2 regions of the Paraburkholderia sp. GAS206C genome follow, and region 1 is predicted to be linked to the other one. Evidence: predicted binding sites of a transcription regulator. Region 1 holds the regulator's gene; the other holds the start of a gene.
What was found. Region 1 encodes LexA, which represses DNA repair genes until DNA is damaged. Its sites were predicted from a motif close to ACTGTATNNNNATACAGT; they were not measured.
Positions count from the first base shown of each region.

Region 1 (5,353 bases):
GCCCAGCACGTGGGCCGCTTCCTCTTCGTCGTTGCCTTGCGCCTGCATCAACGGAATCAGCTCGCGCGCGACAAACGGAAAGGTGACGAAGATCGTCGCGAGCACAATGCCTGGCACCGCGAAGATAATCTGCACGTCGTGATCCTGCAGCCACGGGCCGAACCAGCCCTGCGCGCCGAACAGCAAAACGTAGACGAGCCCTGAGACCACCGGTGAAACGGAAAATGGCAGGTCGATCAGCGTCGTCAGCAACGCCTTGCCCTTGAATTCGAACTTCGCGATACACCACGACGCCGCCAATCCGAACACCAGATTCAACGGCACCGCGATCGCAGCGGTCAACAATGTCAGCTTGATTGCAGAGATCGCGTCGGGGTCGGCGAGCGCTGCGAAGTAAAAGCCAACGCCCTTGCTCAATGCCTGATAAAAGACCGCGACGAGCGGGACCACCAGAAATAGCGTGAGAAACAGCAACGCGATGCCCGTCAGAAGCCAGCGCACGAGACGCGGCTCGCTCACCGGATCGTTACGGCGCAAAGCGTTCAGGCCAGTACTCGACACCGGCTGCAACGCAGCAGAATCGTGACTCATTGGACACCTCCTGTCACGCCTGCCGCACCGATAGCAGCGCCCGGGACAGGCAGCGCCGGCGCCGCCGAACCACGACGTGTTCGACGCTGCAGATACCACTGCAGCGTATTGATCAGCAGCAGCATCAGGAACGACACGACCAGCATCACGACCGCAAGAGCCGTTGCCCCAGCGTAGTCGTATTGTTCGAGCTTGGTGATGATCAGCAGCGATGTGATTTCCGACTTCATCGGCACATTACCGGCAATGAAAATCACCGAGCCGTATTCGCCGAGCGCCCGCGCAAAGGCCAGCGCGAAGCCGGTCAACAACGCCGGCATCACCGCAGGCAGCACGACGCGGCGAAACGTCAGCCAGCGCGACGCGCCGAGGCACGCGGCCGCTTCTTCCTGCTCACGCTCGAATTCTTCGAGCACCGGTTGCACGGTGCGCACCACGAATGGCAGACCGATGAAAGTCAATGCGACCAGCACACCCAAAGGCGTAAAGGCGACCTTGATCCCGAGCGGTTCGAGGAACTGGCCTATCCAGCCATTACCGGAGTAAACCGCCGCGAGCGAAATCCCGGCCACCGAGGTCGGCAGCGCAAACGGCAGATCGACGACGGCGTCAACCAGACGCTTGAACGGAAACGAATAGCGCACCAGCACCCACGCCACCAGAAAACCAAATACCGCATTGACGAGCGCGCCGCCGAGCGCCGCAAAAAAGGTCAACCGGTACGACGCCAGCACGCGCGGCGAAGCGACCGCGTGCACGAACTGCGTCCAGTCGAGCGAGGCGGTCTTGAGAAAGGTCGCCGCAAGCGGAATCAGCACCACGAGGCTCAGATACGCCACTGTGATGCCGAGCGTCAGGCCGAAGCCCGGTAAGGCGCTTGGCTTGCGGAAGGTCAACGTTGTCATGCTCGATGCTCTTTCAGGGTGAAAACCGGGTCGCGCGGCTGGCCCAGGCTAAATGGCCAAACGGCGCGCCCCTTGAGGCGCGCCGGACGACAGCCTGACTGCCTTACCTCGTTACGCCTCATTGCGGCGAGTAGATCGAATCGAACACGCCACCGTCTGCGAAGTGCGTTTTCTGCGCATTCGTCCAGCCGCCGAACGTGTCATCCACGGTGTACAGCTTCAGCTTCGGAAACTTCGCGGTCAGCGCGGCCGGCACCTTGTCCGAACGCGGACGGTAGAAGTTCTCCGCGGCAATCTCCTGCCCCTGCTCGCTGTAGAGGAAGTTGAGATACGCCTCAGCCAGCTTGCGTGTGCCATGCTTGTCCACCACCTTGTCGACTACCGACACCGGCGGTTCAGCCAGAATGCTCACCGACGGCACCACGATCTCGAACTTGTCCGGACCAAACTCCTTGAGCGACAGAAACGCTTCGTTTTCCCAGGCAATCAGCACATCGCCGATACCGCGCTGCACGAAGCTCGTCGTCGCCCCACGCGCGCCCGAATCGAGCACGCCCGCGTTCTTGTACAGCTTCGTGACGAATTCCTTGGCCTTCTGATCATTGCCGCCCGGTTGATGCTCGGCATACGCCCACGCCGCCAGATAGTTCCAGCGTGCGCCGCCCGAGGTTTTCGGGTTCGGCGTGACGATCGACACGCCCGGCTTCACCAGGTCGTCCCAATCCTTGATGTGTTTGGGGTTGCCCTTGCGCACCAGAAATACGATCGTCGAGGTGTACGGCGCGGCGTTGTCCGGCAGACGCTTCTGCCAGTTCTTGTCGACGATGCCCTTGCTGGCAAGCGCATCGATGTCATAAGCGAGCGCGAGCGTCACGACGTCCGCCTGCAGCCCGTCAAGAACCGAGCGCGCCTGCGCACCTGAGCCGCCATGCGACTGCTTGAAGGTGATCGTGTCGCCGGTCTGGGCTTTCCACTGTTTGCCGAACGCCTCGTTGATCTGCTGGTACAACTCGCGCGTTGGGTCGTACGACACATTCAGCAGCGTCGTGTCCGCCGCCTGCGTCTGTCCGGCCAGCCCAAGTGCCGCTGCGGCGCCAAGCGCCAGCACCGTGATGAGCTTCCTGGTCCTGCGTGCGAGCCCCGTGCCCTGATCGATCATCCAGCTTCTCCGCGTGGTGGTCAGGCGAGGCAACGTGCCCCTTCCTGTCTGTTGTGTTTGGTGTTTGAGGTCTTGCGCGCGTCTTGCCTGCGTCGACTCGAGGCCCAGTCTATCGAAGGGCTTTCATCATTAAAAATAATGTTTCTTCATTTTTTAATACTCAAAAGTGGTAATGACAGCCAGACGCGGCGTTGCGGCACGAAAACCGGTGTTAGGACGCCGTCTGACGGCGTTCCACTGACACCCAGGGTCGAGAACTTAAAGTAAAGCTTGAATTGCGCCGGATACTGTATAAAAATACAGTCACCTGTCTATCCATACAGTGACCCCATGACCAAACTCACCGCACGACAGCAAGAAGTTTTCGACCTGATCCGCCGGGCCATCGAACGCACCGGTTTTCCGCCCACCCGCGCGGAGATCGCCGCCGAGCTGGGCTTCAGCTCGGCTAACTCGGCGGAAGAGCACTTGCGCGCGCTTGCTCGCAAGGGAGTCATCGAGCTCGCCGCGGGCGCGTCGCGCGGCATCCGGCTACTGCTGGCCAGTCAGGACGACGGGCCGCATCAGTTCACGCTGCCGCACGCCAGCATCATGCAGTTGTCGCTGCCGCTGGTTGGCCGGGTGGCCGCGGGTAGCCCGATCCTTGCGCAGGAACACGTCTCGCAGCATTACGCCTGCGACCCGGCGCTCTTTTCCAGCAAGCCGGACTACCTGCTGAAGGTGCGCGGGTTGTCCATGCGGGACGCCGGCATTTTCGACGGCGACCTGCTCGCCGTACAGAAGAAAAGCGAAGCCAAAGACGGCCAGATCATCGTCGCGCGGTTGGGCGACGACGTGACGGTCAAGCGTCTCAAGCGCCGGCCGAATGGCATCGAGCTGATCGCCGAGAACCCCGATTACGAAAATATCTTTGTTCAGGCCGGCAGTGCGGAATTCGCACTGGAAGGCATCGCAGTGGGGCTGATCCGCCCCACTGAGTTCTGAACCTTGCCTGAACAACGACTGGAGAGAATCATGGAACGCCTTGCCCGCCTGCTGCCCTTCCGTCAGTTCGGTCGCCTGCGCCATTTGCGCAATCTCGTACCGTGCGCGCCGATCGAGGCGTCCAGTGTTACTGCTTCGCTGTTCGACGACCCGCAGCCGCATGCTTCGACCTTGCCGTCGGCGCTGCCGGCCTTCGCACGGGTGTCGCTAAATTCAGGGCTCAATACGGCGGAGCCAGCCCGGCGCGCGCCGGTGCGGGTGTACCACGGGCCGTCGCGTCTGATCATGGTCGGCACGGTGGACGCCGTGTGCCGCATGATCGACCGCTGCATCGCCGAAGAAACGGCCGGCGTGCAGAATGCGATGTTCGAGTAAGCATCCGGAAGAAAGCCCAGAGGTGGGTGAACCGGCCGTCAGGCAGTTCGCGCACCCGGTAAAGATCATTACGTGAGGTTGCGCGCGGTTGGCTCAGGGATAATCGTGCATCGGTCGTATGGGGATCGTTTTCCCGCGAATGCGGTCCACGTTTGATCACACCTCACGGAGAAGCTCGCCCGATGGCTGTTTCAACACCTGCAAAACGCGGCGTCGCGCGGCCGCTGATCGTCACAGTGCTTGTCATTGTGGTCGTGGCTGTACTCGGGTACGGCTATGCGTCGCCGTATCTCGCACTCGATCGCCTGAAACGCGCCGCCGATGAACGTGACGCGCAAACCGTCAGCGAATATGTCGACTATCCCGCGTTGCGCGAAAGCCTGAAGGATCAGATTGCGGGTCTGCTGACGAGAAAGATCCAGGCGCGTGCCAACGGCAATCCGCTCGCGGCCCTCGGCGCGATGATAGGCGTCGCACTCATTGGCCCGCTGGTCGATGCTTACGCAACCCCAGATGGCGTCGCCGCACTCCTGAACGGAATGCCGCCGCGCGGCGATCCGACCCAACGGCCACCGGTACCGCCCGATGCGCCGGCGAACGCGCCAGCCAATGCGCCTGCCGGCAGCGCAGACTCGACGCCGACGGCGCCCGCTCCCGCGACGGCTGGCTCACCGACAACCCCGCCGCAACCGCCGCAGACAACGGCCGCCTATCGTGGCATCAATGAATTCGTCGTCACGTATCAGCACGGTGTCGGCGATACGCGCTATGCCGCGATTCTGCGGCGCGAAGGATTGTTCTCATGGAAGCTGGCCGCGGTAGATCTGAACGGCTAGCGCTCGCCGTGCGGCGAAGCAATGCGCCTTCACCAGTCAGGCCGCCCGCTCCCGCGCAGCCTGACTGTACCCAAGGCACGACCCGACCCGCAAAGGCGCGCCTCTGCCACTCCGCTCTATCTCAGGCCGCAGTGGTAGCTGCAGCAGCCGGTGCAGCGGCCTGCTCCTGCTCTTGCGCCGACGAACACGCCACCAGAATGCTGCACGAGATGCGGTCGAGCAGCGGCGTATTGCCCGCGCCCATCCACCAGCGCGAGAGGCCGGTGCGGCAACGGTGACCGACCACCACGAGATCCACATGCAGCTCGTTGGCGAGATTGGCGATTTCGTCTATGGGATGGCCGAACGCAAAATGACCTTGTGCGGTGACGCCCCGCTCCGTGAGCCACTCCACACCTTCCTGCAGGATGTCGCGAGCGGTTTTCTCGAAGCTGCCGCAGGCCACATCGGTCAGGAGACCGGCGCTTTGCGCAATGCTCGAGCGCATGTCGACAACCGACAGC
Region 1 is NZ_JBNDKR010000006.1:523,522-528,874, reverse strand. Features, by position in the region: gene cysW (sulfate ABC transporter permease subunit CysW) at 1-591, opposite strand, end outside; gene cysT (sulfate ABC transporter permease subunit CysT) at 588-1,496, opposite strand; gene P3T20_RS19600 (sulfate ABC transporter substrate-binding protein) at 1,615-2,655, opposite strand; gene lexA (transcriptional repressor LexA) at 2,986-3,639, shown strand; gene P3T20_RS19590 (hypothetical protein) at 3,670-4,014, shown strand; gene P3T20_RS19585 (DUF2939 domain-containing protein) at 4,197-4,850, shown strand; gene P3T20_RS19580 (universal stress protein) at 4,972-5,353, opposite strand, start outside.

Region 2 (5,353 bases), on a different contig from region 1:
GTCCGCTGCCGTCGCCCTCGCGCCCCAGGATCCGGTAGAAGCGTTCCACCACCCGCGCCCGTTCGGCAGCTGGAATGCCAAGCCCGGTGTCCTCTACCTCAAGGTGTACCTGGCTGGATGCCGGGTCTGGACGCACCCGCACTGTGATCCGGCCGCCGGCTGGCGTGTAACGGATCGCGTTGTCGATCAGGTTCGACAGCATCTCGCGCAGCATCAGCAGGCTGCCGTCTATTTCAACCGCTTCGTCCGGTCCCTCGTAGCCCAGATCCATCTGTTTGGCGAGTGCCGCCTGCACCCAGTCGCGCACCGCATTGCGCGCGACTTCGGTGATCTCGACCGGCGCAAAAATCTGTCCCGACAGCCGGTTTTCCGCGCGCGCGAGCGCCAGCAATTGCGTGACGAGCCGCGCGGCCTGCTCGGAACTGGTGGCGATCTGCTCGAGGGAACGGTGGACTTCCGCAGACACGTCCTGGCGCAGCGCCAGTTCGGCCTGAGTGCGTAGACCGGCGAGCGGCGTTTTCATCTGATGGGCGGCGTCGGCGATAAAACGCTTTTGCAGCTCCATATTCTGTTCGAGGCGAGTTAGCAGGTCGTTGAACGACGTTACTAGCGGTTCGATCTCCGGCGGAGCGCGGCGCGCTTCGAGCGGCGACAGGTCGTCGGGACGCCGCGCGCGGATATGCGCCTGCAGCGCGTGCAACGGAGCGAGGCCGCGCGAGAGTCCGAACCATACGAGCACGATCGCGAGCGGCAGGATCACGAACTGCGGCAGGATCACGCCTTTGATGATGTCGTTGGCGAGCTGACTGCGTTTGTCGAGCGTCTCGCCCACTTGTACGAGCACCGGCAGCGCACCTGGCGTGTGCGGGAACTCGACCGTCGTGTAAGCGACGCGGATGTCGTTGCCGTGCAGCACGTCGTCGCGGAATTCAACGAGGCCCGGCGGCGGCCGGTCTTCCTCGTGCGGCAGCGGCATATCACGATCGCCGCTCACCAGCTCGCCGCGCGTGCCCAGCACCTGATAGAAGACCTTATCGACGTTGTCCGCGCTCAAGAAGTCGCGCGTCGCAGCGGGCAGGGACAGCTCAGCCACGCCGTTCACCGGATGGATCTGGCGGGCCAGCACGTACGCATCGGTTTCGAGCGCGCGGTCGAACGGGCCGTTGGCGATCGATTTGGCGACCAGGTAAGTGACCGCAATGCTCATCGGCCACAACAGCAGCAGCGGCGCAAGCATCCAGTCGAGGATCTCGCCGAACAGCGAGCGCGGGCGTGCCCCGGCGGCGGCTTCGGTTTCGTCGGGTGGCGCGAACGGGTTCGCGTAGCGGGCGTCGCGCGCCTCGTCGTCGAGGTCCACCGCTGGCGCCGCGGCGCGCTCTGCGCGTGCGGACATGAGCGCTCTCTATTTGAAGGGGTGGCTCGCGGGCATCTGGGCGGATGCGTGCGAGGAGGGCGTATTGGATTCGGGAGTTCCTGTTGTCCCAACTGCCGCGGTGGCCTTCTCCAGGCAGTAGCCAAGGCCGCGCACGGTGAGGATGCGCACACCGCTTGGCTCTATTTTTTTGCGCAGCCGGTGCACGTAGACTTCGATCGCGTTATTGCTGACCTCTTCGCCCCATTCGCACAGATGATCGACCAGTTGCTCCTTCGATACCAGCCGGCCGATCCGCTGCAGCAACACTTCGAGCAGGCCCAGTTCGCGTGCCGACAGCTCGATGATCTGCTCGTTGATGTAGGCAATCCGCCCCACCTGATCGAACGACAGTGAGCCGTGCCTTACCACCGTCGGGCCGCCGCCCGCGCCGCGGCGGGTCAGCGCGCGCACGCGGGCCTCGAGTTCATTGAGCGCGAACGGCTTGGCCATGTAGTCGTCGGCGCCGAGATCGAGGCCTTTGACGCGTTCGTCGACGCTGTCGGCGGCGGTCAAAATCAGCACCGGCAGGTTCGAATTGCGTGCCCGCAGACGGCGCAGCACCTCGAGTCCGGACATGCGTGGCAGGCCCAGATCGAGTATCAGGAGGTCGAAAGTTTGCATCGACAAGGCGGTATCCGCTTCGACGCCGTTCTTCACGTGATCAACGGCGTATGCCGATTGGCGGAGTGATCGAATCAGACCGTCCGCGAGTATGCTGTCATCTTCGGCAATGAGAATTCGCATGATGCGCCAGCCTGGCCTTGCCGGCACCGTAGAAATCCCGGCGCACAGCGGTCTCCAAAGATTTTGTGGGTAGTTTGGTGCAGTTTGACCACACATAAATGCATCGATGTGCGAATCGTGCTTGCCAAAACTACTGTTTTTTTATACAGTGTCTGCGTTTAGTGTGCTGTCTGTGATGAATGGGCCGCACACCTGCCTCAGACGCCGTTCATCATAGCAAAGGACGATTCATGGAAGAAAGCAAGAAAGGCCCGGCTGGACTGACTGCTGAAAAGAGCAAGGCATTGGCTGCCGCGCTCGCGCAGATCGAAAAGCAGTTCGGCAAAGGGTCGGTCATGCGGCTCGGCGCAGGCGAGGCAGTCGAAGATATCCAGGTGGTCTCAACGGGATCGCTCGGGCTCGACATCGCATTGGGCGTCGGCGGTTTGCCGCGTGGCCGGGTGGTCGAAATCTACGGGCCGGAATCGTCGGGTAAAACCACGCTGACGCTGCAAGTGGTCGCTGAAATGCAGAAGCTCGGCGGCACGGCAGCATTTATCGACGCGGAACACGCGCTGGACATCCAGTACGCGGGCAAGCTCGGCGTGAACGTGAACGATCTGCTGGTCTCGCAACCGGATACGGGCGAACAGGCGCTGGAAATCGCAGACGCGCTGGTGCGCTCGGGTTCGATCGACATGATCGTGATCGACTCGGTCGCGGCACTCGTGCCGAAGGCCGAAATCGAAGGCGAAATGGGCGACTCGCTGCCAGGTCTGCAGGCGCGTCTGATGTCGCAGGCGCTGCGTAAGCTCACCGGCACGATCAAGCGCACGAACTGCCTCGTCATCTTCATTAACCAGATCCGTATGAAGATCGGCGTGATGTTCGGCAATCCGGAAACCACCACGGGCGGTAACGCGCTCAAGTTCTATGCATCCGTGCGTCTGGACATCCGTCGTATCGGCTCGATCAAGAAAAACGACGAAGTGATCGGCAACGAAACGCGCGTGAAGGTCGTCAAGAACAAGGTGGCGCCGCCGTTCCGCGAAGCGATTTTCGACATCCTGTACGGCGAAGGCATTTCGCGTCAGGGTGAAGTGATCGACCTGGGTGTGTCCGCGAAGATCGTCGACAAGGCCGGTGCCTGGTATAGCTACAACGGCGAGCGTATTGGTCAGGGTAAAGACAATGCACGCGAATTCCTGCGCGAAAATCCCGAGATCGCACGCGAAATCGAGAACCGCATCCGTGAATCGCTGGGCGTGAATGCGATGGCGGATGTTGCTGCCGGCGCAGGCGCTGAACTCGCAGGCGAAGAGGAGTAATCGCCGCGTGATACGCAAGGGCCGACCTGTATCCAATGCAGGGCGTGATGCGGACGGCCCGCGCGACGGTGACCCAAGTGACTTGACCGGGTCACTGGGTTCACCCGAATCGTCATTCGATCCGTTCGAGTCTTTCGACGCGCACGATCAAGCTTCTGGCCGCGCATCCTCCGCGCGGCGGGGTTCAGCACTGGCGGGGCCAAGCGGCAACACTGACGCCGCCAGTTCGCCCGCAGAAACCACCTACACCCGCTCACGCCGCACACCGGGCGAGGCTCGAGGCGGAGCCCACGATAAGTCCGGTCCCGACCAAGACCGCGCCGCCAAATCAAAAGGCCCTGGCCGCTCCCTGAAGGGTCGCGCACTCGGCTATCTGTCTCGCCGTGAATACAGCCGTGCCGAACTCTCGCGCAAGTTGATGCCCTTCGTCGAAGAGGCCGATTCTCTCGATACCTTGCTCGATTCACTCGAGAAAGAGGGCTGGCTGTCCGATTCGCGCTTTGCCGAAAGCCTGATCCATCGCCGCGCATCGCGTCTCGGCGCCAGCCGGATCGTCGGTGAATTGAAGCGCCATGCGGTTGGCCAGACACTCATCGAGGAAGCCAGCGCACAGTTGCGCGAAACCGAGCTCACACGTGCCCAGGCCGTCTGGAGCAAAAAATACGGTCAGCTTCCGGAAACGCCCGCGGAACGCGCGCGTCAAGCGCGTTTCCTCGCCGCACGGGGGTTTTCCGGCGCGACGATCGGCAAGATTCTCAAGGGTCTCGACGACGAGTGGTCAGGCGATTAGCCTTGTCCCCGGATTGGTGCTGTGCACAATCCAACCTGTCTCAAATACCCGGTATGCTAAAATCAGGTGGTTTTCCAATTCGGCCTTTTCCTTCCGCATGTCGCTTTCCCCGCCCGTCTCCCGTCAGTTGCGCCATCGCCGCGCAATTCGTGCGGAAGCTTACGAGCGCGAGGACGGCCTGTGGGACATAGAGGCGTGCCTAACCGACCAAAAGCCACGTGACGTGGCGCTTGCGTCGGGCGTCCGGCCCAACGGTCAGCCGATCCATGAACTCTGGCTCCGCATTACGATCGATCGCAAGCTCAACGTTGTCGACGCGCAAGCGTCGTCCGACTGGGTGCCCTATCCCGGTCTTTGCGAAGCCACCAATCCCGCCTATCGTGCCCTCATCGGGCTCAATCTGTTCCACAATTTCCGTCGCGAAGCCGCCCGTTTGCTCGGTGGCACGGCAGGTTGCACGCATCTCACCGAGTTGTGCGCTTTCCTTCCTACGGCCGCCATTCAGGCGTTCGCCGGCGACGTGTGGAATACCAATGATGGCAAGCCGCCACACGAAGCGGATTCAGGGGACGCTTCACCTCAAGCCTCAGACGAGCACTCAAACGACAAGCCGCCATTCCAGCTGGGTCGCTGCCACGCGCTGCGATTCGATGGTGAGGCGGTGCGACAGTTTTATCCGCGCTGGTATGGTCGTGCGCCGCGTTCAGCGGAACGCGCGGATGCAGCAAGCGAGCAAAGCCAGTCCGCCGGCAACGGCAACGGCACGTCCCGTTTGAACGACAGCAGCGGAAACGAAGTTCAATCCAACTCTCAGACTGAAGGGAATCACGCATGAAGATTCACGAGTACCAGGGTAAGGAAATCCTGCGGAAATTCGGCGTCGCGGTACCGCGCGGCAAGCCGGTCTTCTCGGTGGATGACGCGGTCAAGGCCGCTGAAGAGCTCGGCGGCCCGGTATGGGTCGTGAAGGCTCAGATCCACGCGGGTGGCCGTGGCAAGGGTGGCGGCGTGAAGGTCGCAAAGTCGCTGGAGCAGGTTCGCGAGTACTCGAACCAGATCCTCGGCATGCAACTCGTCACGCACCAGACTGGCCCGGAA
Region 2 is NZ_JBNDKR010000003.1:373,775-379,127, forward strand. Features, by position in the region: gene P3T20_RS10045 (sensor histidine kinase N-terminal domain-containing protein) at 1-1,393, opposite strand, end outside; gene P3T20_RS10050 (response regulator) at 1,403-2,158, opposite strand; gene recA (recombinase RecA) at 2,389-3,465, shown strand; gene recX (recombination regulator RecX) at 3,419-4,255, shown strand; gene P3T20_RS10065 (DUF2889 domain-containing protein) at 4,353-5,090, shown strand; gene sucC (ADP-forming succinate--CoA ligase subunit beta) at 5,087-5,353, shown strand, end outside.
Region 2: recA (recombinase RecA) is a predicted target of LexA. The motif match lies at 2,291-2,308, and genes of this name have one in related genera.